Sediminicoccus rosea: one gene and its partner. The protein of the gene in region 2 binds, or shares a complex with, the protein of the main gene of each other region. Links are inferred from orthologs where the notes say so. Each region holds a gene or a part of one and is shown on either strand. Other genes may lie near its edges. The genes, in order: tsaD and tsaE.

Region 1 (14,292 bases), 4.5 Mb from region 2 along the record:
TTCGCGAAATTCCTGATGTGGCGCGACCTCGACCCCGCGGCGCATCCGGGGCTGCTGACGCATGCGCCGCTGCAGCGCCTGCTGGATGGCGCACAGGCGGTGGCCGAGCCGCCACCCTTCGCCGACGACGCGGATGTGGATGCGGCCATCCCGGTCGAGAAGCTCGATCATGTGGTGGAGGTGGATGGCAGCCAGGCGCTTGCCGCCGAAGCGGTGCGGCGCGGCCATTCGCTGGTGATCCAGGGGCCGCCGGGCACGGGCAAGAGCCAGACCATCGTGAACATCCTGGCGCAGGCGGTGATGGATGGGCGCAGCGTGATCTTCGTGGCCGAGAAGGCCGCGGCGCTGGAAGTGGTGAAGCGGCGCCTCGAGCAATTCGGCCTGGGTGCTGCCGTGCTGGAGCTGCACAGCGAGAAGCAGTCCAAGCGCGTGGTGCTGGACGAGCTGCGCGCGACGCTCGCGCTGCCGCCCCCCGTGCCGCCGCAGCGCGAGGCGGCGGTGCAACGCCTGGGCGAATTGCGCGGCCGGCTGAACCGCCATGCGGCGGCCATGCGCGACGTGGTGGGCGAGACGGGGGTGACGGTGCAGGAGGTGGTGGGGCGGCTCGCCGCGCTGCGCGCCTCGGGCGCGGTCCCGCCGCCCTTCCGGCTCGACCCCACGGGCTGGGATGCGGCGCGGCTGCGTGCGCTGCGCGAAGCGGCGCGGAATCTGGCGGCCAGCCTGGGCGGCGCACGCAGCCCGTGGCGCGGCGTGACGGCGCCGCTTGATGCCATCGCGGCGCAGCGGTTGCTCGCAGAATTGCCGCGCGCCATCCGCGCGCTGGCCGCCGCACCGGGCGGCGTGGCGGAGGCCGAGGCCGCGCTGGCGGCCGAAGCCCTGCGCGCCGAGGCGCCGATGCGGCCGGAGGATGTGCCGGCGGCGGAGGCGCGGCTCGCCGATCTGCGCCTGCTCGCCACGCCTGATCCGCGGTGGCTGCCCGGCGCGCTGGAGGTGCCCGGCCTTGCCGCCGCGCGTGAGGTCCTGGCGAAGCCCGGTGGCATGCTGGGCTTTCTCGATGGCGGGCGGCGCGCGGCGAAGGCGAGCCTGGCCGTGGCGCTGCGTGATCCGGAGGATGGGCCCGCACTTGACGCGCTGCTGACGGCGCAGGCGGCGAAGGCACGGCTCGGCGCCGGGCCGGATGCGGCCACGCTGGAGGCGCAGCTCGCCTGGATGGCGCGGCACGCCGCCGCCTTCGCCACGCCCGCCGTGACGGAGGCGCAGCGCGCGGCCCTCGCCGCCTGGGGGGTGATCCGCGATGCCACGGGCCTTGCCCCCGAGGCGAGTTTCGCCGCGACGGCCGAGCGCCTGGCGGCCATGGCGGCCGAGCCTGAGGCGCTCTCGCCCTGGCAGGCCTGGGCGCGGGCCGAGGCAATGGAGCCGAGCCTCGCGCCGCTCGCCGAAGCCCTGGCCAGCGGCGCCCTGCCGCCCGATGCTGCCGAGGGCGCGCTGGACTTCGCCATCCTGGAAGCGCTGCTGCGTATGGCCATGCGCGAGCATCCCGGACTCGCCGCCTTTGATGGTGCGGCCGCGGATCGCTGGGTGCTGGATTTCCGCGCGGCCGATGCGGCGCGCGTGCGGCTCGCGCGCGCCGAGGCCGCCGCCATTCATGCGGCGCGCGTCGAGGCGCTGCGGAACGGGGAAGAGGCCGCGAGCCTCGCCTTCCTGCGCGGCGAGTTCGAGCGCAAGCGCGGCCATGCGCCCTTGCGCACGCTGCTCTCCCGCGCCGCGCCGCTGGTGCGAAAGGCCAAGCCCATCCTCATGCTCAGCCCGCTGAGCGTCGCGCAATTCCTGGCCAATCCGCATCACGCGACGCAGCCGGGCTTTCCCCTCTTCGACCTGCTGGTGATGGACGAGGCGAGCCAGATCGAGCCGGTGGATGCGCTGGGCGCCATCGCGCGCGCGAAGCAGGTGGTGGTGGTGGGCGATGACAAGCAGATGCCGCCCACCCGCTTCTTCCAGCGCATGACGGAAGAAGTGGAGGAGGACGCGCCCGAGGAGGAGACGGCGCTGGCGGCGCGCGACGTGGAGAGCATCCTCGGCCTCGCCAATGCGCGCGGAATCCCGAACGCCATGCTGCGCTGGCACTACCGCAGCCGGCATGAGAGCCTGATCGCGACCAGCAACGCGGAATTCTATGGCAACCGCCTGCTGGTCCTGCCCTCGCCGCGCCCGCGCAGCCCTTCGCTGGGCCTTTCGCTGGTGCGCGTGGAGGGGAGATTCCAGGGCAGCGCCAATGTGGTGGAAGCGCGCGCGGTGGCCGAGGCGGTGCTGCGCCACGCGCGCGAGACGCCGGGCGATACGCTGGGCGTGGCCGCCTTTTCCGTCACGCAGCGCGACGCCATCGCCGAGGCGGTGGAGGCGCTGCGGCGCGAGAGCCCGGAGACCGAAGCCTTCTTCACCGCCCATCCGGCCGAGCCCTTCTTCGTGAAGAACCTCGAGAACGTGCAGGGCGACGAGCGCGACAGCATCATGATCAGCGTGGGCTATGGCCGCGGCGGCGATGGCAAGCTCGCCATGCGCTTCGGCCCGCTCTCCAATGAGGGCGGCGAGCGGCGGCTGAACGTGCTCATCACCCGCGCCAAGAAGCGCTGCATCGTCTTCTCCGGCATCGGCGCCGAGGAAGTGGATCTGGAGCGCGCCAAGGGCCGCGGCGTGGCCGCGCTCAAGACCTTCCTCGATTTCGCCGCGGGCGGCGCCAGCCTGCGCGTGGCCGCGCGCGAGGGCTCGGCCATCGCCGGCCTGATCGGCGAGCTCATCGGGCAGTCGGGGCGCGAGGCGGTGCCGCGCGTGGGGCTTTCGGGGCTCTTCCTCGATGTCGCGGCGCGCGGGCCGCAGGGCTTCGACCTTGGCGTGGAGGTGGATGGCGCCGATTGGTCCGGCCTGCGCTGCGCGCGGGACCGCGATCGCGGGCGGCAGATGGCGCTGGAGGGCATGGGCTGGTCGCTGACGCGCAGCTGGTCGCTCGACTGGCTGAACCAGCCCGAGGCCGCCGCGGCAAAGCTGCGCCCGGCGCTGGGCCTCGCTGCGCCCGTGGCGGCGCCGGTCACCGCCGCGCGCCTCGCGCCGGCCTATGTCGAGGCGACGCTGGACAAGCCGCCCGCCAACCGCGCCGAACTGGCCGGGCTGATCGCGGCCATCGTGGCGACCGAGGCGCCGGTGCATGGCGATTCCATCCAGGAACGCCTGCGCCTGCTGCTCGGCCCCGCCGCGCCCGACGCCAAGGGCTTCCCCGGCGCGTTGAACGAGGCGCGGCTGCTGCACGGAATCACCGAGGCGTCAGGCTTCTGGTTCCCGGAGGAGCGCGGCCTCGTGATCGCGCGGGACCGCTCCGCCGCCGCCGCCCATCTGCGCCGCCCAGCCATGATCCATGCCGAGGAGGTGGCGGCCGCCGCGCGCCTGGTGCTGGAGCTGGACCCGCAGGCCGATGAGGAGGAGCTGGCCCAGGGCCTCGCGCGGCTGCTGGGCCTCGACCCCTCGGCGGTGCCGGCGCTGGCGGCGCGTGTCGCGATTTTGGTCGGTTCGGGTCAACTGGTGCTCATGCGGGGGGCATGATCGCCTTCCTCGATCAAAAAATCCAAAACAATTCATTGGAAAAGTCATGCTGCGCCGCAATATATCGAGGCGAGGCCGGAACGACCGGCCTGTGACCACATTCGCGCAGGAGATACCCCCATGCTGACCGTCGGCGACAAGTTCCCGAGCTTCGACCTCACCGCCGTGCAGGGCGGCCCCGAGGGCCTGAAGGGCCCGGGCAAGTCCTTCATCCAGGTCACCGACCAGAGCGATGCCGGCAAGTGGAAGGTCGTCTTTTTCTGGCCGAAGGACTTCACCTTCATCTGCCCGACCGAAATCGCCGCCTTCGGCAAGCTCCAGGGCGAGTTCAACGACCGTGACGCGGTGATCTACGGCGTCTCGACCGACAGCGAGTTCGTGCACCTCAACTGGCGCGTCCACAATGCCGACATCAAGGACCTCCCCTTCCCGATGCTGGCCGATGTGAAGCGTGAGCTGAGCACGGCGCTGGGCGTTCTCGACAAGGCCGCCGGCGTGCCGCTGCGCGTGACCTTCATCGTGGACCCCGAGGGCACGATCATGCACGTCTCGGTGAACGGCCTGAATGTCGGCCGGAACCCGCAGGAGACGCTGCGCATCCTCGACGCGCTGCAGACGGACGAGCTCTGCCCCTGCAACTGGACCAAGGGCGAAGAGGCCCTGAAGCCGGAAGAGCTCTTCGCCAAGGCGGCCTGAGTGATCTGTCGCTTGCCGCGGTAGCCGCCACACCAGCCCTATCGCGGCCAGCAAAAGGGGGGGCATGCAGCCCCCCTTTGGACCCCCCGATCGCTGCGCGACGGGGGCATTCCTTTCCCACAATCTGACCTGTTTGGAGCCCGCGTGATGTCGCTGGAAGCCCTGCGCAATGCCCTCCCCGAATACGCCAAGGACCAGAAGCTGAACCTCGGTTCGCTCGCGGCCGAACCCTCGCTCACCGTGCAGCAGCGCGCCGGCACCTTCATCGTCTCCGCCCTGGCCAGCCGCAACGCCACGGTGACGCGCGCCATCCTCGCCGAATTCGGCCCGCAGCTGAGCGCCGAGGCGCTCGCCGCCGCCAAGGGCGCGGCCTCCATCATGGGCATGAACAACATCTACTACCGCTTCACCCACCTGGTGGGCGGCGACTACCCCTCGATGCCGGCGAAGCTCCGCATGAACATCATGGCGAAGCCCGGCGTGGAGAAGGCGGATTTCGAGCTCTGGTCGCTCGCGGTGTCCGCCATCAATGGCTGCGGCATGTGCATGGAGAGCCATGAGAAGGTGGTGAAGCATGCCGGCCTGACCAGCGAGCAGGTGCAGGCCGCGGTCCGCATCGCCTCCGTCGTCCATGCGGCGGCGGTGACGATCGAAGCCGAGGAAGCGGCGGCGGCTTAAGCCGGCCGCCCCTCGATGCGATAGGCCGGGTCATTGTAGCCCGGCGTCGCGGCATGGCCCGGCGTGACCAGGCCGCTGATCACCGCCTCGTCCTCCGCCGTCCAGGGGCAGTCGAGGGCGGCGATGTAGTCGGCCAGTTGCGCCTCGGTACGCGGGCCGACGATGGCCCCGGTGATGATCGGATTCTTCAGCACCCATTGGATGGCGAGATGCGCGGAGGCCACGCCGCGCGCCGCCGCGTGCCGCGCCAGCTTCTGCGCCATGGCGATGGAGGCCGGGTGCCATTCCGCCTCCAGCATGCGCTTGTCGCCGCGGCCTGCACGGCTGTCCGGCGCGGGCGGCGCGTCGGGGTCGTATTTCGCGGTCAGCACGCCGCGCGCCAGCGGGCTGTAGGGGAAGACGCCCAGGCCGTAATGCGCCGAGACCGGCAGCACCTCCACCTCCGCCATGCGGTTCAGCGCGTGATAGAGTGGCTGGTTCACCATCGGCCGGTCCACGCCCAGCCGGTCGCAGGCCTCGCAGAGCGCCGCGATGCGCCAGGCCCGGAAATTGGAGAGGCCGAAGGCGCGGATCTTGCCCGCGCGGATCAGATCGCCCAGCGCCGCCACCGTCACCTCCAGCGGCGTGTCATGGTCCTCGCGGTGCAGGTAGAGGATGTCGATGTGATCGGTGCCGAGGCGCTTCAGGCTGCCCTCCACCGCGCGCATCATCCAGGCGCGGGAGAGGCCCTTTTCATTCGCGCCCGGGCCCATCGCATTGCCGAGCTTGGTTGCCAGCACCCAGTCATTCCGCGTGCCGGCCAGCGCCTGGCCCACCACCTCCTCCGAGGCGCCGCGCGAATAGACATCCGCCGTGTCGAGAAAGTTGAAGCCGGCCTCCTTGGCGGTAGCGATCATCCGGGCGCTGGTCGCGGCATCGGCCGGGCCGCCGAACATCATGGTTCCCAGGCAGAGCCGGCTGACGCGCATCCCGCTGCGGCCGAGCACACGATATTCCATGGCGTTTCCCTTCACCTGTCGGCTTCAGGATAGTCCCGGCCCGGACGCGCGCGATACCCCGGCAGGCTCCAGCCATAGCGCAGCGCGGCCGCGCGGATCAGGAAGCAGGTGAGCACGCCGGCCATGAAGGCGGGCTCGCGCCAGATGCCTTCCAGCCGCAGCAGGATGAAGACCGTGGCGCCGGCCGCTGCGGCCGTGACGTAGATCTCCTTCCGGAGGATGAGCGGGATCTCGTTGCAGATCACGTCGCGCGCGATGCCGCCGAAGGTCGCGGTGATGACGCCGAGGATGACCGCCGCCCAGGCATGCGCGCCCGCCAGCAGCGCGATCTCGGCGCCCAGCACGGCATAGATGGAAAGCCCCACCGCATCGGCCCAGAGCAGCGCGCGAAAGCGGTTCTGCACCAGATGCGCGATGAAGAAGACGAGGATCGCCGCCACCACCGCCACGGCGACGAGTTCCGGCGCCTTCAGCCAGGCGACGGGCGTGCGGCCCAGCAGCAGGTCCCGCAGCGTGCCGCCGCCGAAGCCGGTGACGACGGCGATGAGGATGAAGCCCACCGCATCCATCTGCTTGCGCGAGGCGACCAGCGCGCCCGAGATGGCGAAGACCGCGATGGCCGCGTGGTCGATCCAGTACAGCCAGGCGTCGAAGGCGGGCACTATTCGGCCGGCTGCACGCGCGGGGCGGCCACCGGCGCCATCGCCCGCGCGCTGCCGGCGCAGAGCAGCGAGAGCACGAGCAGGCTGGCCACCACCGGCAGCACAAGCCAGGTCAGGCCGAAATCGATCAGCAGCCCCATGGGCACCGGCATGAGCGCGGAGCCGAGCGGCAGGCCGGCGCTGACGAAGCCGAAGACCTTGCCGATCTCGCCGGGCGGGCAGGCTTCCTTCAGCATCACGTCGCGCGGCGTGCGCGAGGAGCCGAGGCAGAGGCCGGCCACCAGCGCCACCGGCGCCAGCAGCCATTCCGCCATGGGCAGGAAGCCGAGCGAGAGGATCAGGCCGGCGGCGCAGAGCGTCAGCACGCTGACGAAGCCGAGCAGGTTTCCGCCCTTCTTGTCGGCCCACCAGCCGCCCACCAGCGTGCCCCCCGTGGCACCCGCCATGTACCCGGTCAGCGCCAGCGAGGCGACGGCGATGGGCGTGCCCCAGAGCTTGCCCAGCACGGTGATGAGGAAGGCCGTCATGCCCGAGCCCGCCATGGCGGAGAGCAGGAAGAAGGCGAAGAAGGCGAGGATGGGCTTGCTGGTGAGCAGCCTGACGCCGCCCTCCTTCTTGGCCCCGCGTGCCTTGGGCTGGTCGCTCAGGATGCGCGACTGCCAGAGGATCAGGCCGACGACAGGCACGCCGAGCAGCCCGACCAGCAGCAACGCGCCGCGCCAATCCATCACCAGCAGCAGCAGCGCCACGACCGGGGGGGCGAGCGCGAAGCCGAGATTGCCGGTGAAGGTGTGCAGCGCGAAGGCGCGGCCCACGAATTCCTTGCGGATGGAGCCGGCGAGGATGGCGTAGTCCGCCGGATGGATCACCGAATTGCCGATGCCCGAGAGCACGGCCAGCACCAGGATCAGCCGGAAATCCTGCACGAAGGCCATGGCGCTGATGGAAAGCGCCATGAGCAGCGTGCCGCCCACCAGGAAGCGCCGCGCGCCATACTTGTCCACCAGGAAGCCCACGGGGGTCTGCAGCAGCGCCGTCGTGCCACTCATCAGCGCGAGCGAGGCGCCGAGCATCGCGAAGGAGACGTCGAATTCCGCGCGCCAGAGCAGGAAGATCGGCGGCAGGCAGAGCATGTAGAAGTGGCTGAGGAAGTGGCCCGTGCCGATCAGGGCGCAGATCTGATAGTCGCGGCGGGCGGAGAGGGTGGCTTCGCTCATCGGCGGAAACTGAGCGCGGCGGCGGGCCCCGTCAATGTGGCGCGTCAGGGTTTACGGCCATTTCATGCCTGGGGCGCAGGGGCCGGTGGCGCCAGATCGCCGAGCGGCCAGCGCGGGCGCGGGGCGAGGCCCAGGGCGTCCCGCTGCCCGGCGCGCAGCCGCTCCAGCCCGGCCCAGGCCACCATCACGGCGTTGTCGCCGCAGAGGCGCAGCGGCGGTGCCAGCAGGGGCAGGGGCGTGGCCTCGGCCAGCGCCGCGCGCACCGCCTGGTTGGCGGCGACCCCGCCTGCCACCACCAGCGCCGTCGCCTCGGGCAGCATCGCGGCGGCGTGGCGGGCGCGGTCGGCCAGCACGGCGGCCACCGCGGCCTGGAAGCTCGCCGCGATGTCCTCGCGCCGGTAGCCCTTGCCGACGGCCTGGGCGACCGCGGTCTTGAGGCCGGAGAAGGAGAAGTCGCAGCCCGGCCGGCGCAGCAGCGGGCGGGGCAGGGGCACGGCGCCGGCATCGCCGCCGGCCGCCAGCCGCTCCAGATGCGCGCCGCCGGGCCAGGGCAGGCCGAGCAGCTTGGCCGCCTTGTCGAAGGCCTCGCCCACCGCATCGTCCAGCGTGGTGCCGAGGCGGCGGTAGCGGCCGATCCCCTCCACCGCCACGCATTGGCAATGCCCGCCGGAGACCAGGATCAGCAGGAAGGGGTATGCGGGCGGCGTCTCGAACAGCCCGGGCATCCGCGCCGTCAGCGCATGCGCCTCCAGGTGGTTCACGCCGAGGAAGGGAATGCCCGCGCCCAGCGCCAGGCCCTTGCCCAGGCTGGCGCCGACGATGAGGCCGCCGATCAGCCCCGGCCCCGAGGTCGCCGCCACGGCGCCGAGGTCGCGCGGCGTGAGGCCCGCCTCCGCCAGCACGCCCTGCACCATGCCCGCGAGGCGCTGGAGATGCGCGCGGGCGGCGATTTCGGGCACCACGCCGCCGAAGCGCGCATGCTCGGCCGATTGGGTGAAGACCGCCTCGGCGAGGATTTGTCCGGTCCCATCCAGGAGGGCGGCGGCGGTCTCGTCGCAGCTGCTCTCGATTCCGAGGATCGGCAATGCATCAGGGCGGGTTTCGTTCATCACTCCCGCCCTATATGACGCGCCGATGTCTTCCGCCACGTCCGCCCCTCCCGCTCCCCAAGCGGCCAAGCACTCCCGCATGCGCGCCCTGCCGCTGCGCGTGGGCACGCGTGCCTCGCCGCTCGCGCTCTGGCAGACGCGGCACTTCCTCGAGATCATCACCGGCTTCTGTCCGGTGCTGCGCGGCGTGAACGCCTTCGAGGAGCACGCGATCGCGACCACGGGGGATCTGGTGCAGAACCGTCGCCTGGCGGAGATCGGCGGCAAGGGCCTCTTCGCCAAGGAGATCCATGAGGCGCTGCTGGACCGCCGGGTGGATTTCGCGGTGCATTCCCTGAAGGACCTGGAGACCGAGATGCCCGCCGGCATCGTTCTGGCCTGCACCCTGCGGCGCGAGGATGCGCGGGATGCGCTGGTGCTGGGCCCCGGCTGCGGCACGCCGGATCCGGCCGACCCCTATGCCTGCCTCCCCGCGGGCGCCGTGGTCGGCTCTTCCTCGCTGCGGCGGCAGTCGCAATTGCTGGCCGCGCGGCCGGACCTGAAGGTTGTGACCCTGCGCGGCAACGTCCAGACGCGGCTCGACCGCGTGGCGCGCGGCGAGGTGACGGCCACGCTTCTGGCGCTGGCCGGCCTGCGCCGCCTGGGGCTGGAGGATCGCGCGGCGGTGGTGCTGCCGCCCGAGGCGATGGTGCCGGCCGCCGGCCAGGGCATCGTCGGCATCACCACCCGCGCCGACGATGTCGAACTGCGCGAATTGCTCTCCGGCATCGAGGATCGCGAGGCGGCCGCCGTCTCCAAGGCCGAGCGCGCGCTGCTGGCGGCGCTGGACGGCTCCTGCCGCACGCCGATCGGCGGGCATGCGCGGCTGCTGCCGGATGGCACGCTGCGGCTGACCGGGCTGGTGGCGCGCGAGGATGGCAGCTTCCTGCTCAAGCGCGAGATCGAGGGCGCGGCGGAGGATGCGGCGCGGCTCGGCACCACGCTCGGCGAGGAATTGCGGGCGGACAGCCCGGCCGACATCTTCGGCTGAGATGACCGGGCACGTCCCCCGGGGCGTTCTCGTCACCCGGCCCGAGCCGGGCGCGGCCGAGACCGCCAGCCGCCTCGCTGCCCTGGGCTTCACGCCAGTCCTCGCGCCGGCGCTGCTGCTGACCCCCCGCCCGCTCGCCCCACCGGCCCATGCCCAGGCCCTGCTGCTGACCAGCCGCGCCGCCGCGCGTGCGCTCATCCCCTGGCCCATCCCCGTGCTGGCCGTCGGCGCCGCGACGGCGGAGGCGGCGCGCGCGGCGGGCTTCGCCGATGTGCGGGCGGCCGGCGGCGATGCGGCGGCGCTGGCGGAACTCTGCGCCGCGACGCTGCGCCCGGCGGAGGGCCCGCTGCTGCTGGCGGTGGGCGCGGCCTATTCGCTCGACCTCACGGCCCTGCTGCGGGCGCGGGGTTTCCGCGTGATCCGCCGCGTCGTCTATGCGGCGCGCGAGGCGCCTTCGCTGCCGGAGGCGGCGCGCGATGCCATCGCGGCCGGTCAGGTGTCACACGCCATGTTCTTCTCCCCGCGCAGCGCCGCGTGTAGCGTGGCGCTGCTCGCGGGCACCGGGCTTGGCGCGGCGCTCCAGGGCATCGAGGCGCTGGCCATCAGCCCGCGCGTGGCGGCGGCGCTGGAGACGGTGCGCTGGCGACGCATCCGCGTGGCGCGGCGGCCCGACCAGGACCATCTCTTGGAGTTGCTCCCATGACCCGCAAGCTCGATCCCGCCTGGGTGGCACTGCTGGGGGCGGGGCTGCTGCTGGTGCTGGCCATCCTCTGGTTGCTCGGCGGCCGCACGCCCCCCGCGCGCACGGATGCCCGCGTGGCGATGGCTGAGGCTGCCATTCAGCAACTCGCCGCGCGGCCCGTGGTGGAGCCGGTCGCCCTGGAAGCCGCACTGACCCGCCTGGCCGCCGCCGAGGCGACCATCCGCCTGCTCAGCGACCGTCCGGCGGGCGACCCGGTGGCGCTCGCCGCGCTGGAGCGGCAGGTCATGGCCAATCGCACGGCGGGCGAGGCCGCCCTGCAGGAGCGCATCGCCGCGCTGCAGACGGCGCTCGGCCAGCGCATCACCGAGGCGGCGGCAGCGGTGGAGGCGGCGGGTACCGCGCGGCTCGACCAGCGCGCGGCGGCGCTGGATGCGGCCGTCACGGGCCGCATGGCCGATGCTACGGCGCGGCGGGAGGCGGCGGAGCAGGCGCTCACCGCGCGCGTGGCGCATCTCGACCAGGCGCGCCTGGCGGGCGAGGCGAGCCTCGGCCAGCGCGTGACCAATCTGGAGACCGGGCTGTTGCAGCGGCTGGCCGCGCTGGAGGCGCTGGTCGCCCAGCGCGTGGCCGCGATCGAGGCGCTGGCGGCGCAACGCCTTGCCCCCGTCGAGCAGGCCCTGCAGCGTCTCTCCGCCGCCGAGGCACGGACCGAGCGGCTGGCGGCCATTGATGCCCTGCGCGCGCTGCTCGATGCCGGGCAGCCCCTGGCGCCGGCGCTGGCCCGGCTCGGCCAGCCCGCGCCGCCCGCCCTCGCGCGCTTCGCCACCAGCCCGCCACCGACCGAACCGGCGCTGCGCCTCGGTTTCGAGGAGGCGCTGCGCCAGGCGCGCGCCGCCGCGCAGGAGGGGACGCTGCCGCGGCTGAACAGCCTGCTCACCATCCGCCGGGGCGAGGAGGTGGTCTGGGGCGACGCGACCGAGGCCAATGTGGAACGCGCCCGGCGCGCGCTGGAGGCGGGCGATGTGGAGGGTGCGCTCGGGCATCTCGGCCGCCTGCCCGAGCCGCTGCGCCAGGGCATGCGCGCCTGGCTGGAGGAGGCCCAGGCCCTCGCCCAGGCGCGCTTCGCCCTGCGCGCCCTGGCCGGCGGCTGATGCGGCTGGTCCTCAAGCTGCTGCTGGTCCTGCTGGCGGGCTTCGCCGGCGTGATGGCGCTGATGGATCTCGGCGGCAGCGTCGAGATCCGCCATGGCGACCTCTGGATCGGGCTGCCGCTGGCCGCTGGCATCCTGGCCGCGGCGCTGGGCTTCCTGCTGCTGCACGCGCTGCTGCGCCTGTGGTCCTGGCTGCTGGCCTGGCCAGCGCGGCGCCGGCTGCGCCTGGAGCGGCAGCACCGGGCCGAGGGCGAATTGGCGCTGACCCGCGCCCTGGTGGCGCTGGCCGCCGGCCGGGCGGAGGCCGCGCGCATCGAGGTGACGCGCGCCCGCCGCCTGATGGGGGACAGCCCGCAGCTCCTGCTGCTGGCCGCCGAGGCCGCCCGCGCCGAGGGGGACGAGGCCGCCGCCACCGAGGCCTTCGAGGCCCTGGCGGCACAGCCCGAGGCACGCTTCCTGGGGCTGCGCGGCCTGCTGCGGCAAGCCGAGGCGCGGGGCGATTGGGACGCCGCGCGCGAGATTGCGGCCGAGGCGCAATCGGCCGAGCCCAGCGCCGAATGGCTGCGCGCCGAGCGTTCGGAGGTGGCGCGGCGCCGGCAGGATTGGGGCGAGGCGCTGGCATTCTCGGGCGCCGACGGGCCCCGCGCGGCGCTCAGCCTGGCGGCCGCCCTGCAGGAGAAGGACCCACTCCGCGCGGCCGAACTGGAGCGCCAGGCCTTCCTGGCCGAGCCGGGCTTCGCGCCGGGCGTGATCGCCCATGCCAGCCGGCTGCTGGACACCGGGCACCCGCGCCGGGCGCGCGGCGTGCTGCAGCAGGGCTGGAACGCCGCGCCGCATCCCGGCATCGCGGAATTGCTGCTGGGCCTGGACACGGACCGCATCCGCCGGGTGCGGCTGGTGGAGGAATTGACCCGCCACACCCCGGCCCATCCGGAGAGCCGGCTGTTGCGTGCGCGCATCGCCTTCGAGGCCGGGCTGACTGGCCGGGCGCGGCATGAGCTGAACCTCTGGCGCGAGACCGGCCAGGCCGACCGGCGCTGCTACGCCCTGCTGGGCGAGGTGGAGCGCGCCGAGCACGGGCCGGATGCGGCGCGCGAGCGCGAGGCGGGCTGGCTGCGCGAGGCGGCGGCCGCGCCGGTCGAGCCGGTCTGGCGCTGCGGGCATTGCGGGGCGGAGCATTCGGCGTGGAAGCCGCTTTGTGGGGCCTGCGGGACGGCGGGTGCGATCACCTGGAGCGGGGCCGCCCGCTAAGCCCCCAAGCTCGCCGAACACATCAGGTCAGGCCGAACCCTGACGAATCCGGCCGCACCGCGGCCGGCGCCGCCCAACTGCCCGTGCGGCCAAGCGCACCCGTCGCGCGGCGAAGCCAAGCGGCCGGAGGCCGCGCCCGGCGTCTGAGGGCGTCAAAAACTTCGCCCGGCGCTTGAGGGCATTAATGCAACAAAAACACCCCGTTCGCGTATTTCAGGTCCGCCGGGCGGATCAGCGCCGCGCTCGCGACTCGAACGGAATGCAGCGGCCCCTCGATCTCGCGCTTCCAGAAGTCGAGGAAGCGGGTGAGTTCGGGGAAACTCGGGGCCAGGTCGTGCTTTTGCCAGATGAAGGTCTGCAGGACGCCCGGGTGGTCGGGCATGTGGTAGAGGATTTCCGCGGTGGTGAGCCTCCAGTCCTTCTGGCGGACCATCGGGGAGAGTACATCCAGCATCAAGCAGCCTCCTTCGGGGTCGTTTTCCAACCCGCGGGACCGGCTGATCCTCCTGCCGGCCCGTCCGACGGGCTGGTCACGTCATGAGGCTGACATGATCGGAAGCGGCTTCGCCAGAAAAATCTTCTGTTGATTCAGCGGATTAGCACTCGCACTCAGAGAGTGCTGCCATCTGTCTTGACTCTGCCTGAGGCCAAGCCTAAGTCGCTGGCACTCCTCGCCAGTGAGTGCCAACAGGCGCCGCACGCGGGGAGGTTCCCATAGCCTGACTCATCAGGAGGAAAGAACCGACATGAAGTTCCGCCCCTTGCACGACCGCGTTCTCGTTCGCCGTATCACGGCCGAGGAAAAGACCGCGGGCGGCATCATCATCCCCGACACCGCCAAGGAGAAGCCGCAGGAAGGTGAAGTCCTGGCCGTCGGCGCCGGCACCGTGAATGAAGAGGGCAAGGTCCGCCCGCTCGACGTGAAGGCGGGTGACCGCATCCTGTTCGGCAAGTGGTCCGGCACCGAGGTGAAGGTCAACGGCGAAGAGCTGCTGATCATGAAGGAATCCGACGTGATGGGCATCGTCGAGGCCTAAAGGCCCGAACGACCATCGCTTTCAACCCCATATGAGGTGATCAAATGGCTGCCAAAGACGTGAAGTTCGGCGCTTCCGCGCGCGAGAAGATGATTCGTGGCGTGGACATCCTGGCCGATGCCGTGAAGGTGACGCTGGGCCCCAAGGGCCGCAACGTGGTGATCGACAAG
Region 2 (14,194 bases):
CTGCCGTGCCAGCCGCAGATGATCAGCCGGTCCTCGGCGCGGGTCAGCGCCACGTAGAGCAGGCGGTTCGCCTCCTCTGCCTCGCGCGCGGCCTGGCGCGCCTCGGCCTCGGCATAGGCGGGGGCGTTGAAGCCGGTGCGGCGCGGCGCCCAGAGGGGCAGTTCCTCCTCCGTCCAGCGCAGGCCGGATTTCTGCGGCGGTGCCGCGGCGGTGTCGGGCAGGATGACGATGGGCGCCTCCAGCCCCTTCGCGCCATGCACGGTCATCACGCGCACCATGTCGGCGCCCGCATCGGCCTCGCGCTTCACGGTGGCGCTGGAGCGGCGGAGCCAGTGCAGGAAGCCCTGGAGTGAGGCCGGATTGGCGCGCTCATGCGCCATGGCGGCGGTGAGCAATTCGTCCAGCGGGTCGGCCGCATCGGGGCCGAGGCGCGCCAGCAGCCGGGCGCGGCCGCCGCGCTCGCCCAGGATCTCCGCGATCAGCGCATGGGCGGGCAGGTGGTCGGCGCGGGCGGTGAGCGCGGCAAAGAGGTCGGCGGCGCGACCGATGGGCGTCTCGGCGCCGCGCTCGGCCATCAGCCGGGCGTGCAGCGTGCCCGGGCGGTTCCAGGCGAGGGTGAAGAGATCCTCTTCCGAGAGGCCGAAGATGGGTGATCTCAGCGCGGCGGCGAGTTGCAATTCGTCCTGCGGCAGCAGGATGGCGTCCAGCGTCGCCAGCACGTCCTGCACCGCGATCTGCTCGACCAGCACCATGCGGTCCACGCCGCCCACCGGCACGCCGCGCTCTTTCAGCGCGCGGACCAGCAGGCCGACGAAGGCGTTGCGCCGGCGCACCAGCACCAGGATGTCGCGCGCGCGGATCGGCCGGCCCTGGGCCGGGTCCGCCTCGCAGCGGGAATCCAGCCGGCCATGGGCGATCATGTGGGCGATGCGCGCCGCAAGCGTGGTGGCCAGCCGCGCATCGGCGCCGGTCTCGGCCATCGGTGCCTCGGGCACGTCCCAGGCGGGCGGGTCCTCCGCGCGGGCCTGGGATTGCAGCGGCCAGAGCTCGACCATCCCGGCCGCGCCCGCGCGGTCGGGCAGGTGGCGCAAGGTCTGGCCGGGGGCGACGACGCCGTCCCGCGCCGGGCCCTCGGCAAAGACCGCATCCACCAGGGCCAGGATGGGCGGTGCCGAGCGGAAGGAGACCTCCAGCGGCACGGCGCGGAATTCCTGGCCGGCGGCGGTGATGGCGGCGCGGAACTCGGCCTCGGCGCGCGGCAGCCCGGCGGCATCGGCGCCCTGGAAGCCGTAGATGGATTGCTTGATGTCGCCCACCGCGAAGACGGTGCGCGGCGCCTCGTTGGCGCGGGTGCCGCGCCCGGCGAAGAACTCGCCCGAGAGGGCGCGGGCGATGGCCCATTGCTCCGGATTGCTGTCCTGCGCCTCGTCCAGGAGGATGTGGTCCAGGCCGCCATCCAGCTTGAACAGCACCCAGGCGGCGCCGGGGTCGTCCAGCAGCTTCCGCGCGGCCTGGATCAGGTCGTCATAGTCGAGGCGCCCCATGCGCTGCTTGGCGGCGGCGAAGCGGCGCAGCACGGGGATGCCGAGCACCAGCGCGGCCTCGGTGGAGCGCAGCAGGGCCAGCGCCTCGCATTGCGCCTCGATGCGCTGGATGCGCTCGCCCTCCGCGACCAGGACGGGCAGGGCGGCGGCCTGGCCCGTGGCGCCCAGGCCGCCCTTGGTCGCCAGGTTCCTGTCGGCCTTGACCTTGCCGTCCTTGGTCAGGAAGACGCCGCGCCAATCCTCCATGGCGGCGAGCCGCGCCTCGGCATCGGCCAGGGCGAGGAAGCGGCGCATGGTGGCGCCGCGCTCCTGGTCGCCGGCATTGCCGCTGCCCAGCAATTGCGCCGCGACGCGGGCGAGGCCGCCTTCATCGGCCGGCATCGCCGCCATGCGCCGCAGCGTGGCCTCATCCGCCTCCGGGTCGAGGCCGAGGCGATGGGCGATTTCCGCCACCAGCATGGGCAGGCCGCCCAGTGCCGCGAGGCCAGCCTGCAGCATGGGCTCGGCCCGGCGCAGCTCGCCCATCACCTGGCCGAGGCCGGCGGCGTTGCTGAGGGCCGCGAGGCGCTCCAGCGCGGGGCTCAGCGGCAGCTCCGCCTCGCGCGCGCCGGCGAGCTGCGCGTTTGCGTCCAGCTCCTCCAGCACGGCGAAGCCCGGCGGCAGGCCGGCTTCCAGCGCGAAGCCGCGCAGCAGGGATTGCGCGAAGCTGTGCAGGGTGGCGATCCGCATGCCGCCGGGCAGTTCCAGCACGGCGGCGAAGCCGGCGCGGGCGCGGGCGATCTCCTCGGCGGTGGGCGGGCGTTGCAGCAGCGCGTGCAGCTCGGCCTCCAGAGCGGGTGCGCCGGCCACGGCCCAGCGGCCCAGGCGGCCATGCAGGCGCGTCGCCATCTCGGCCGCCGCCGCCTTGGTGAAGGTGAGGCAGAGCAGCCGCTCGGGCCGCGCGCCGCCCAGCATCAGCCGCAGCAGGCGGTCGGTGAGGAGCTTCGTCTTGCCCGAGCCGGCCGAGGCGGTGACGAAGGCCGAGACGGCGGGATCGGAGGCTTCGGATTGCCGCGCCTCGGCGATGGCGCGCGGGGTGGTCTTGCCGGTCACGCGCCCTCCTCCGCCTCGGCCGACCATTCGGCGGTGCGGGCCAGGTGCTGGAAATCCCCCACGGCGCGGCGGCGTGGATGCGGGTGGGCGGTGAAGGCGGCATCGCCCAGCAGGAAGCGGTCGGCCAGCGCCTGCAGCGCCGCGGCGGCCTCGGCGATGGTGGCGGGCAGGTCGAGGTCGAGCGGCTTCACCTCGCCCGCCTGGTCGGCGCCGGTCAGGCGCCAGTATTCGAGGGCGCCGACGGCGGCGGCCGGCACGCCGGCGAAGGCGCCCTGCTCGGCCAGCCAGGCTTCCAGCGGCAATTGCGGCGCGGTGCCGGCCTCCACCTCGCGCTTCGAGGGCACGGTGCCGGTCTTGTAGTCGAGGATGCGGAGCGAGCCGTCCCGCATGCGGTCCACGCGGTCGGCCCGGGCTTCCAGGGTGACGCTTCCGCCCGGGCGGCGCAGCGTCAGGCTGGCCTTCACCTCGGCCCAGCTGGCCAGGATACGGTCGCGCTGCTCGGCCTCCAGCGCGCGGATGAAGCGGCCGATGCGGTGCAGGCGCGGCGCCCAGAGCGCGGCGACAGCCGGGCGCAGCGCGGCGCGCGCCAAGGCCCCCTCGGCCGCCGCCTCCCAGAGGGGCAGGGCCGCCGCCTCGCCCGGCCAGGCCTGGGGCAGGCTGGCCAGGAAGCGATGGATCGCGGCATGCACCATGTTGCCGTAGTCGGGCGCGCCCGGCTCCTGCTCCAGCGGATCGAGCGCCGAGAGGCCCAGGATGCGGCGGGCATAGAAGGCATAGGGGTCGGCCAGCAGGGTCGCGACATCGCTGACGGTGAGGCGATCCGGCCGGGCCGCGAGCGGTGGGCGCGGGGCGGGGCGCGGGCCGGGGCGGATCTCGGCCGGCTGGTCCAGCAGCCGTGCCCATTCGGCACAGGGCTCGGGCGGCAGGCGCAGCCCCTGCTGGCCTTGGAGGAAGACATCGAGCCGCGTCAGCCAGCGGGCGGGCACCGCCGGGCTGCCGCCGCGCCGTGCGGCGCGGGAGAGCACGGCGCGGCGCGAGCCCGCGGCCGTCAGCAGGAAATCCGCCGCCACGCGGCCGATGCGCAATTCGGGCGACGGCAGGCCGAAATCCCGCCGCATGGGGCGGCTCATCCAGGGGCCGGGGTCGCTCGCCTGGGGCCAGATGGTCTCGTCCAGCGCGCCGAGCACGACCAGGTCGAAATCCAGCAGCCGCGCCTCCAGCAGGCCCAGGATCTCCACCTGCGGATGCGCCGCATCGCTGCGCCCGCGTGAGATGCGGGCCGCCTGGGTGGTGCCCTGGGCCAGCGCCGCCTCGAAGAGGCCGGGCCAGTCGGCTGGCGCGATGGGCGGCATGGCGGCCATGGCGGGGGCGAGGGCGGCGAGGTGCCGCGCCAGCGCCTCGCCCTCGGCCTGGGCATAGAGGCGCAAGCCCCCGGGCAGGGCCGGCGTGCTGGCCAGCGCCTCGGCGGCGGCGAGATGCTCGGAGAGGAGGTCGCCGGGGGGGCGCGCGGGTGAAGGGGGCAGGGCGGTGAAGGGGCCGAGTGCCGCCTCCAATGCGTCAATCAGTTCGGCGAGGCGCGGCTCCGGCGCGCGCAGCGAGGCGAGGGCGGCGCGCAGCCCGGCAAGGCCCGGCCCGGGCGAGGGGCCGCGCAGCACCGCGCGCTCCAGCGCCTGGGTGGCGGCGAGCCATTCGGCGCGCTCCATCCCGCCCGCGCAGAGCGGGTGCTTCAGCACCGAGAGCAGCGCGACCGGCCCGCATTCCCCCGCCGCCAGATGCGCGATCAGCCGCAGGAAGGCGCCGGGCGGCGTGTCGGAGAGCGGCTGGCCGGCGCTGTCATCGGCCAGGATGCCATGGCGTGGCAATTCGGCGGCGACGCGGCGCGCCAGGTCGCGGTCGGGCGTGACCAGCGCGGCGCGCGTGCCGGGGGTCTCCAGCGCGCCGCGGAGCGTGAGCGCGATGGCCGCCGCCTCATGCTGCGCGTCGCTCGCCTCGATGCGGCTGAGGGCGGCGAGCGGCGCCAGCCAGCGGGCGGGCTCCGGGCTTTGCCAGGGGTCGAGATGGCCGGCGGGCAGCAGCGCCGTGCCGAGCAATTCGGAAATCCCCTCCGGCGCGCCCTCCACCCAGGGCGCGGCATCGGCCAGGGTCGCGCCCATGCGGTCCAGCATCGCGCGGCTCCCGGCATAGGGATGCGTCGGCGCCTCGCGCAGCGCCTCCCAGGGCAGGGCGGCGGTGGCGCGGTCCTCGCCGGGCAGCACGACGAAGCCCTGCGGCAGGCGCGTTGCGATGACGCGCAGCAGGTCGGCCGCCGCCGGCACGGTGCCGCCCATGCCGATGCCGGCCGCGATCACCGCGCCCGCGGGGGGCGCATCCTCCCAGGCCACGCGCTGCGCGCGCAGCGCCAGCACGCGCCGCACGCCGATGTCGAGCAGCCCCTGCTCGGTCAGCCAGCCCTGCCATTCCACGACGATGGCGCGCAGGAAGGTGGTGGTGATCTGCCAATGCACGGCCAGCGATTCGGGGGCCAGCGCCTCCAGCCGCTCCAGCCAGCGATGGCCGAGCAGGGCAGGGTCGTCCGGCAGGATCTCGGCCTCCTCGAGGGCGATCTCGTCCAGCAGCTTGCCGAGTTCGAGGCCCAGCGCCCAGGCGTGCTCGGCGCTGGCGGGGCCGCCCATGTCGCGCGGCAGGCGGCTGGCGAAGCCGGCCAGCACCGCCTGGCGGCGCAGCGCATCCACCGCGGGCGGCAGGCGCAGCAGGGCGGGCAGGGCGAGTTCGTCGGCATCCTCGGTGGAAAGGCCGGCCAGCGCGCGCATGCGCGGCAGCAGCAGGGCGGGGGAATCGGCCTCGCGGAGGAAGGCGGCCTGGAGGGCGCGGGCAGCGCGGCGGGTGGGCAGCAGGATCGTCGCGGCGGCCAGCGCCTCGCCCGTGCCGAGCCGCGCCAGCGTGCCGCGCGCGAGGGCGGGCAGGAAGGCCTGGTCCGGCGGGATGGCGAAGAGCCTCACAGCCAGTGGCTCAGCATTCCATCGCGCAGCCGCCGCTCGGTGCGGATGAGGTCGCCCGGGGTGGAGAGGTGGAACCAGGCGCCGTCATGCACGAGGCCGAACAGGCGGCCGGCCTCGATCGCGCGGTCATAGCAGCGGTTCAGGCTGAAGCGGCCCTCGGGCTCGGGCGCCACCAGGGCGGGCGCCATGATCTGCACGCCGCCGAAGAGATAGGGCGCGATCTGCCGCGGGCCAGGGCGGGTGAGGCGGCCTTCGCCATCCAGGAAGAAATCGCCGCGCCCCACCTCGCCCTCGATGCGCGAGGTGCGGATCAGCAGCAGCAGCGCATCCATCCGCGCCGGGTCGAAATGGCGGGCAAGCAGCGTCAGTGCGGGGGTGGGGCCGTCGAGCCAATAGGCATCGCCATTCACCACGGCGAAGGGCGCGTCACCCAGGCGCGGCAGGGCGCGGCGGATGCCGCCGCCGGTCTCCAGCAATTCAGGCTCCAGTTGCAGCCGCAGGCGGGGCGTGGTCTCCCCCCTTTGGCCCTCGCGCGCGGCGAGCGCGGCGGCCACCTTCTCGGCGCACCAATGCGCGTTCACCACCACCTCCTCCACCCCGGCCAGCGCCAGGCGGTCCAGCGCGTGGTCGAGGAGGGAGCGGCCCATCAGCGGCAGCAGGGGCTTGGCGGTCTCCGCCGTCAGCGGCCGCATCCGCTGGCCGAGGCCGGCGGCCAGCACCATGCCGTGGCGGATCATGCGGGGTTGCCGCGGCGCGCGGGCGGCACATGCGCATCGAGGAAGCGGGCGAGCGGCAGGGCCGCCGGATGCTCCAGCGCGCGCGCCAGCAGCGCCCAGCAGCGCGGCCCGTGCCGGAGGTAGTTCGGCTTGCCGTCCCGCCGGTCGAGCCGGACCCAGAGGGCGGCGACGCGCAGGTGCCGCTGCGCCGCATGCACCGCCATGGCGGCGCGGAAGCCCTCGGCCTCCAGTTCCGGCCGCTGGGCGAGATAGGCGCTGACGACCGCCTCGCGCAGGGCGGGGTCCACGTCCCGCCGCGCATCCTCGACGAGGGAGACGACGTCATAGGCGGGGTGGCCCCGGGCCGCGTCCTGGAAGTCGATCACCGCCATGCCGCGCGGCGTGGGGATGAGGTTGGCCGGGAAATAGTCGCGATGGACGAAGCCCTGGCCGGGGAAGGGCGCCAGCATGGCGGCGAGCGCCGCGGCGAGGCCGTGGCGCGTCTCATCCGGGCAGGGGGCGCCGAAGATGGCGGGCCACCACCAGTCGCAGAAGGTGGCCTGGGTGGCGCGGATCATGGCGGGCGCGTCCCAGGCGGGAAGCCCCTCCGGCGGCGGGCTGGCATGCAGCGTGACAAGGCTGCGCGCCGCGTCGAAATAGAGCGGCGCGGGCTCGGCGCCGCGGTCCAGCACGGTGGCCATGCTGGCCTCGCCCAGGTCCTGCACGAGGGCGGTGTTGGTCGCGGGTTCCACGCCGATCACGCCGGGGGCCGGCACGCCCAGCGCCTCCAGGTGGCGCGCCACGCGGAGAAAGGCATCGAGATATTCGGCCGAGGGCGTCCGCATCAGCAGCGCCGGGCGCGGGCCGCCGGAGAGGCGGGTGTAGTGCTTGCTGGCATCGGCCTGCAGCACCTCCTGCCGGGCGGCGGCATAGCCATGGGCGTCGAGCAGGGTCACAGGCGGTCCTCCCATCCGGAGAGCCGGGCGTGGCGCGATTCCTCCGCCGGGCCGGGCGCCAGCGCGACCCGCAGGGCGCCCGGCGGCGCGAGGGGGCCGAGGCGCTCGGGCCATTCCACCAGGACGATGCCCGCTCGCGCCTCATCCCAGCCCAGTTCCAGCAGGCCGTCCGGCCCGGTCAGGCGGTAGAGGTCGAAGTGATGCGCGGCGGTGCCGCCCGGCAGGTCGTAGCTCTGCACCAGGGTGAAGGTGGGGCTGGGCACCTCCAGCGCGGGGTCGGCGGCGGCGGCGCGGAGGAAGGCGCGGGCGAGGGCGGATTTGCCGGCGCCCAGCGGGCCCTCCAGCAGCAGCGCGTCGCCGGGGCGGGCGAGGGCCGCGAGCCGCGCGGCCAGCGCCTCGGTCGCGGCGAGATTGTCGAGTGTGATCTCCATGCACCGCCATCTTGCCGGCAGGGCGCGAGTCCCGCAAAGGCGAAGACTGGACGCACCCGGCAAAGCAAGGCATGGCCCTGGCATGAGCGAGATGATCGAAACTGACGTGGCCATCATCGGCGCGGGGCCCTGCGGCCTCTTCGCCGTCTTCGAATGCGGCATGCTGAAGATGCGCTGCGTGGTGGTGGACACGCTGGAGGAGATCGGCGGCCAATGCGCCGCGCTTTATCCCGAGAAACCGATCTTCGACATTCCCGCGCATCCGCAGATCGCGGGTGCGGCACTGATCGAGCGCCTGGCCGAGCAGGCGGCGCCCTTCAGCCCGCGCTTCCTGCTGAACCAGCGCGTGGAAGCCCTGGCGCAGGCGGAGGGCGGCTTCACGCTGACCACCAGCCTCGGCAACCAGGTGCGGGCCAAGGCGGTGATCATCGCCGCCGGCGCCGGCGCCTTCGGCCCCAACCGCCCGCCGCTGGAGGGCCTGCCCGGCTACGAGGCCAGCGGCGCCGTGCGCTACATGGTCACGAAGCGCGAGGAGTTCCGCGGCAAGCGCGTGGTGATCGCGGGCGGCGGCGACAGCGCGGTGGACTGGGCGCTGAGCCTGAAGGACGTGGCCGAGAAGGTCATCGTCGTGCATCGCCGCCCCAAGTTCCGCGCGGCCCCCGAGACCGCCGCCCAGCTCGAGGCCGCCGCCGCGCGGGGCGAGGTGGAGATGGCCATCCCCTATCAGCTGCACGCGCTGGAGGGTGACGGCGCCAAGCTGGAAGCCGTCGTTCTGGCGACGCTGAAGGGCGAGGAGATGCGCGTCCCGGCCGACCACCTGCTCGCCTTCTTCGGCCTCTCCATGGAGCTCGGCCCCATCGCCGATTGGGGGCTGGGGCTGGAGCGCAGCCATATCGCGGTGACGCCCGCGACCTGCGAGACGAACATCCCCGGCATCCATGCCATCGGCGACATGGCGACCTATCCGGGCAAGCTGAAGCTCATCCTGCAGGGTTTCTCCGAGGCGGCGATGGCGGCGCATGCCATCCACCCGCGCGTCTTCCCCGGCGAGGCGCTGCATTTCGAGTATTCCACCAGCAAGGGCGTTCCGGCGGCATGAGCGCCCCGGGCGATCGGCCGGCGCATCCGGACGCCGACCGGTTCAGCGCCGAGGATGCGCGCCGCTTCGCCCCGGCGGCCGCCCGCAACCGCGAACCCCTGCTGGAGGTGCTGCGCGGCATCCTCCCCGCCCAGGGCCTGGTGCTGGAGGTGGCCTCCGGCACGGGCGAGCACGCGGTGCACATCGCCACCGCCCTGCCCGGCCTGACCTGGCAGCCGAGCGACCCCTCCGAGGAGGCGCGGCGCAGCATCGATGCCTGGGCGGCGGGGCATCCGAACATCCGCCCGGCGCTCGCGCTCGATGCCAGCGCCTGGCCCTGGCCCATCGCGGCGGCCGATGCGCTGCTCTGCGTGAACATGATCCATATCGCGCCCTGGGCGGCGGGACTCGGGCTGCTGCGCGGGGCGGCGGCCCTGCTGCCGCCGGGCGCGCCGCTGGTGCTCTATGGGCCCTATCTGCGGGACGGCGTGGCGACGGCGCCGAGCAACCTCGACTTCGACGCCAGCCTCAAGGCGCGCAACCCGGAATGGGGCCTGCGGCGGCTGGAGGATGTGGCGGCGGCGGCCAAGGGCTTCGCGCTGGAGCGGGTGCTGGAGATGCCGGCCAATAACCTGACCGTGGTGTTCCGCCGGATCGGGTGAAGCGGCTGTCTCGCGCGTCTCGGAAAGCGGGCAATCCTCAAGTGATCTCTAAGCTCTGCCTCAAGCCGTCAAAGACGTAGATAAAAAAGAGACAACAGTCTCGTTTTTGAATAAAAACGCAATCTTAATCCAAAATTAGCGTCAAATCAGGATTGCACAACCATAGGTGTTTTTGCATGGTGAGGAGGCCCTGGGGGGGGCTTACTCATGTTTACACAAGCGAATGTCTCGTTTTCTGCGCAGTGGGGGACTGGTCTGATCGGCCAGATGCGGGTGTCCAACGACTCGCAGCTGCTCAATAATTGGACGATCACCTTCGACGTCCCGTTCCAGATTGTGAATCTGTGGGACGCCACCATCCTCACCGCCACGAACCTGGGCGGTGGCATGATCCGCTACACCGTGGGCAGCGCCGGCTGGAATGCCAGCGTGCCGCCCGGCGGCGGCGTCAGCTTCGTCTTCGAGGGGCGGGCCGAGTCCAACATCCAGGCCCAGCTCACCGGCGTCACCTTTGGTTCCACCGAGGCCCTGGCCGTGCCGCCCGCCGTGACCATCAGCGATGCGGTCCTGGCCGAGGGCGCCTCGGGCACCAAGGAGATGGTGTTCACCGTCTCCCTCTCGAAGCCCGCGACCGAGACGGTCACGGTGCCCTGGTCCACCCAGGACGGCACGGCGCTGGCCGGCAGCGACTACAACGCCGCCTCGGGTAGCCTGACCTTCGCGCCGGGCGAGACGAGCAAGACCATCTCCGTCACCATCCGCGGCGATGCGGCGGTGGAGGCGAACGAGACCTTCAACCTGCTGCTCGGCATGCCCCTGGGCGCCACCACCGCCGATGGCACGGCGCTCGGCACCATCCAGAATGACGACGTCCTGCCGAGTCTCTCCATCGCCGATGCCCAGGTGAGCGAAGGCAATGCCGGCACCCGGCTCATGGTCTTCACCGTGACGCTCTCGGCTGCCGCGCAGGGCCCCGTGACCGTCGCCTACACCACGCGCGACGGCACGGCGCTGGCCGGCACCGACTACAACGCCCAGAGCGGCAGCCTCAGCTTCGCCGCGGGCGAGACCAGCAAGACCATCGCCGTCGAGATCCGCGGCGACACGGTGGACGAGATCGACGAGAGCTTCGAGATCGCGCTCAGCGGCCTCACGGCGGCCAGCTTCGCGCGCTCCAGCGCCATCGGCGTCATCGCCAATGACGATGCGCCGCCCGTCCTCAGCGTCTCCAACGCCGAGGTGGTGGAGGGCAATTCCGGCACGCGCAGCGTCGTCTTCACCCTCAGCCTGAGCCAGGCGATCGCGCAGAGCGTGAGCGCCAACTTCGCGACGCAGGACGGCACGGCATTGGCCGGCAGCGACTATGTGGCGCGCAGCGGCAGCGTTACCTTCGCCGCCGGCGAGACGAGCAAGACCGTCTCCGTCACGGTGAACGGCGATACCGCCATCGAGGCGGACGAGACCTTCGGCCTGGTGCTGAGCAATGTGGCGCGCGCCACATTGGCGCCCGGCGGCGGCACCGGCACCATCCGCAATGACGACCTGCCGCCGCCGACGCTTGCCATCAGCGACGCGCAGGTGACGGAGGGCGATGCCGGCACGAAGCAGATGCTCTTCACCGTCACGCTCTCCCGCGCCATCTCGAGCACCGCCTCCGTCACCTGGGCCACGCAGAACGGCACGGCGGCCTCGGGCAGCGACTACACGGGGGCAAGGGGCACGCTGAGCTTCGCCGCGGGCGAGGTCAGCAAGACCATCGCGGTCGCGGTGCGCGGCGATACGGCGGTTGAGGCGAACGAGACCTTCTCCGTCGTGCTCGGCACCGCGACGCGCGCGACCATCGCGGATGGCACGGGCCTCGGCACCATCCTGAACGATGACGTGCCGCCGACGCTCACCATCAGTGACGCGCAGGTGACGGAGGGCGATGCCGGCACGAAGCAGATGCTCTTCACCGTCACGCTCTCCCGCGCCATCTCCAGCACCGCCTCCGTCACCTGGACGACGCAGGCCGGCACGGCGACGGCGGGCACGGATTTCACGGCGGCCAGCGGCACGCTGAGCTTCGCGGCGGGCGAGGTCAGCAAGACCATCGCGGTGACGCTGCGCGGGGATACGGCGGTGGAGGCGGATGAGAACTTCTCCGTCGTGCTTGGCACCGCGACACGGGCGACCATCGCCGATGGCACGGCCACCGGCACCATCCTCAACGACGACCAGCCGCCGCCGACGCTTGCCATCAGCGATGCCCAGGTGACGGAGGGCGATGCCGGCACGAAGCAGATGCTCTTCACCGTCTCGCTCTCGCGCGCAGCGACGGGCGCGGTCTCGGTGAACTACGCGACGCAGGCCGGGACGGCCACGGCCGGCAGCGACTTCGTCGCGGCCAGCGGCACGCTGAACTTCGCGGCTGGCGAGATCAGCAAGACCATCGCCGTGACCATCAACGGCGACACGGCAGTGGAAGCGAATGAGAGCTTCAACCTGCTGCTCTCGGGCGCCGCCGGCGCGACCATCGCGGATGGCACGGGCCTCGGCACCATCCAGAATGATGATGTCCTGCCCACGCTCGCCATCGCCGACGCGCAGATCGCCGAGGGCAATGCCGGCGTCACGCAGATGCTGTTCACCGTCACCCTCTCACGCGCCATGGGCGGCCCCGTGACGGTGAGCTATGCGACGCAGGCCGGCACGGCGACGGCGGGCGCGGATTTCACGGCGGCCACCGGCACGCTGAGCTTCGCGGCGGGCGAGACCAGCAAGACCATCGCCGTCGCCGTCAATGGCGACACGGCGGTGGAGGCGAATGAGGGCTTCAACCTGCTGCTCTCCGCCGCCAATGGCGCCACCATCACCGACGGCACCGCGCTGGGCACCATCCTGAACGACGATGTCTCCGCGCCCCCGCCCTCCGGCGATACCGCGACCTTCCGCGTGACCGAGCGCTGGAACGGCGGCTTCCTCGCCGAGATCACCGTCGTCAACGACGCGACGCCGATCGAGGGCGGCTGGACGCTGGCCTTCGACGCGCCCTTCCAGATCAAGGGCGTCTGGAACGCTGAGATCGTCAGCCAGTCGGGCAGCAGCTACGTCATCCGCAACGCGCCCTGGAACGGCAATATCGGCCCGCTCGGTACCACCACCTTCGGCATTGACGTGGCGGGTTCGGGCGAGCCGGTGAACTTCAGCGTGAATGGCGCGGCCCCGGCCCCCGTGCTGCCCGGCCTCAGCATCGCCGACGCCTTCCTGACCGAAGGCGATGCGGGCAGCGCGCTGATGAACTTCACCGTCAGCCTCTCCGCGGCGGCGGCCGAGGCCGTTACGGTGCAATACGGCACGGCCAATGGCTCGGCGCTGGCGGGCCTCGATTACCAGGCCCTGAGCGGCAGCCTCACCTTCGCGCCGGGCGAGGTGAGCAAGGTCCTCTCCGTCGCCATCCTGGGCGACACGCTGCGCGAGGGCACCGAGAGCTTCGCCCTCAACCTGACGGCGCCCACGGGCGCGCGCCTCGCCGATGGCGCGGCGCTGGGCAGCATCCGCGACAATGACGCGCCGGCCTCCACCCTGCCGCCGCCCGGCTGGTATTCCACCAGCGGCAACCAGATCATCGACTCCACCGGTGAGGCGGTGCGGCTGAAGGGCATCAACTGGTTCGGGATGGAGGGTTACCTCGGCGTGCCGGACGGGCTCTACACCCGCAACTGGCAGGACATGATGGAGCAGATGCGGGAGCTGGGCTTCGATACCATCCGCCTGCCCTTCAGCCTGCAGAACATCCAGCCCGGAGCGATGCCCAACAACATCGTCTATAGCCTGAACCCGGACCTGGTGGGCCTCTCCAACCTGCAGGTGCTGGACAAGATCGTGGATTACGCCGGCGACCTCGGCATGAAGATCATCCTCGACTGCCACCGCAGCAGCTCGGGCGCGGGACCCAACGAGAACGGCCTCTGGTACGACCAGAACTTCTCCGAGGCGCAGTGGATCAGCAGCTGGAAGAGCCTGGTCCAGCGGTATGTGGACGACTCCACGGTCATCGGCGTGGACCTCCAGAACGAGCCGCATGGCGCGACCTGGACCGACTGGTCGGCTGCGGCCGAGCGCGCGGGCAACGCCATCCATGAGGTGAACCCGAACCTGCTCATCGTCGTCGAGGGTGTGGGCAACTACCAGGGCGACTACTACTGGTGGGGCGGGCAGCTCGAAGGCGTGCGGGATGATCCGGTGGTGCTGCAGCAGGCCAACAAGCTGGTCTATTCGCCGCACGACTATCCGAACTCGATCTACCCGAACAGCTGGTTCGAGGGGCCGAACTTCAAGGACAACCTGCCCAACGTCTTCCGCGAGCATTGGGGCTTCATCTACGAGGAAGGCATCGCGCCGATCTTCCTCGGCGAGTTCGGCTCCAAGCTGACCGACAGCCGCGACATCGCCTGGCTGGACGAGCTGACCCAGTATCTGAACGGCGATTTCGACACGGATGGCGTGCTCGACATCGCGCCCGGTGAGGAGGGGATGAGCTTCGCCTATTGGTCCTGGAACCCGAACTCCACGGATACGGGCGGCATCCTCAAGGATGACTGGATCAGCGTGCACCAGCACAAGATGGCGGCGCTGGAATCCATCCTGATCGGCTGAGCGGGCGGGGGGTCTCAGACCCCCCCCAACCTGCCGCGGAGCGTCCTAGAATTCCTCGGCGCGGAGCGCGCGGGCCAG

The links.
Region 1: the proteins of tsaE (region 2) and tsaD are in contact, whole or in part, in a crystal structure (PDB 6N9A), measured with the Thermotoga maritima proteins. The link is inferred for Sediminicoccus rosea from one-to-one orthologs. Residues at the interface, in WP_004082108.1 of Thermotoga maritima: Leu37, Gly38, Lys46, Lys57, Val59, Lys60, Ser61, Thr63, Phe64, Thr65, Leu66, Met67, Val69, Pro71, Tyr82, Arg83, Leu84, Asp86, Asp88, Phe89, Asp93, Ile128, Asp130, Glu131, Arg134; in WP_004082750.1 of Thermotoga maritima: Cys10, Asp11, Arg49, His50, Leu82, Gly84, Gly135, Gly136, Glu154, Thr155, Leu156, Asp157, Asp158, Ser159, Glu162, Asp165, Lys166, Arg169, Leu170, Tyr175, Lys213, Thr214, Leu217, Tyr218, Gln221, Arg222, Asn324.

The regions. Positions count from the first base shown.
Region 1 is NZ_CP137852.1:4,938,437-4,952,728, reverse strand. Bases 6,929-9,749 are described here. They hold tsaD (tRNA (adenosine(37)-N6)-threonylcarbamoyltransferase complex transferase subunit TsaD), read right to left. Parts: upstream 8,952-9,749; coding sequence 7,905-8,951; downstream 6,929-7,904. Other genes in these bases: hemC (hydroxymethylbilane synthase), read left to right, coding at 8,977-9,749; R9Z33_RS23825 (MFS transporter), read right to left, coding at 6,929-7,842. Also shown: R9Z33_RS23850 (DUF4011 domain-containing protein), read left to right, coding at 1-3,591; R9Z33_RS23845 (peroxiredoxin), read left to right, coding at 3,712-4,287; R9Z33_RS23840 (carboxymuconolactone decarboxylase family protein), read left to right, coding at 4,435-4,965; R9Z33_RS23835 (aldo/keto reductase), read right to left, coding at 4,962-5,963; R9Z33_RS23830 (trimeric intracellular cation channel family protein), read right to left, coding at 5,975-6,625; more of R9Z33_RS23825, read right to left, coding at 6,625-6,928; more of hemC, read left to right, coding at 9,750-9,981; R9Z33_RS23810 (uroporphyrinogen-III synthase), read left to right, coding at 9,983-10,684; R9Z33_RS23805 (hypothetical protein), read left to right, coding at 10,681-11,835; R9Z33_RS23800 (heme biosynthesis HemY N-terminal domain-containing protein), read left to right, coding at 11,835-13,085; R9Z33_RS23795 (usg protein), read right to left, coding at 13,267-13,539; co-chaperone GroES, read left to right, coding at 13,832-14,122; groL (chaperonin GroEL), read left to right, coding at 14,167-14,292.
Region 2 is NZ_CP137852.1:407,593-421,786, forward strand. Bases 6,022-8,744 are described here. They hold tsaE (tRNA (adenosine(37)-N6)-threonylcarbamoyltransferase complex ATPase subunit type 1 TsaE), read right to left. Parts: upstream 7,739-8,744; coding sequence 7,304-7,738; downstream 6,022-7,303. Other genes in these bases: R9Z33_RS01970 (nucleotidyltransferase family protein), read right to left, coding at 6,022-6,372; R9Z33_RS01975 (aminoglycoside phosphotransferase family protein), read right to left, coding at 6,369-7,307; R9Z33_RS01985 (NAD(P)/FAD-dependent oxidoreductase), read left to right, coding at 7,821-8,744. Also shown: double-strand break repair helicase AddA, read right to left, coding at 1-2,636; double-strand break repair protein AddB, read right to left, coding at 2,633-5,635; more of R9Z33_RS01970, read right to left, coding at 5,632-6,021; more of R9Z33_RS01985, read left to right, coding at 8,745-8,837; R9Z33_RS01990 (DUF938 domain-containing protein), read left to right, coding at 8,834-9,478; R9Z33_RS01995 (Calx-beta domain-containing protein), read left to right, coding at 9,686-14,116; transcription antitermination factor NusB, read right to left, coding at 14,162-14,194. UniProt on the Escherichia coli protein: Required for the formation of a threonylcarbamoyl group on adenosine at position 37 (t(6)A37) in tRNAs that read codons beginning with adenine.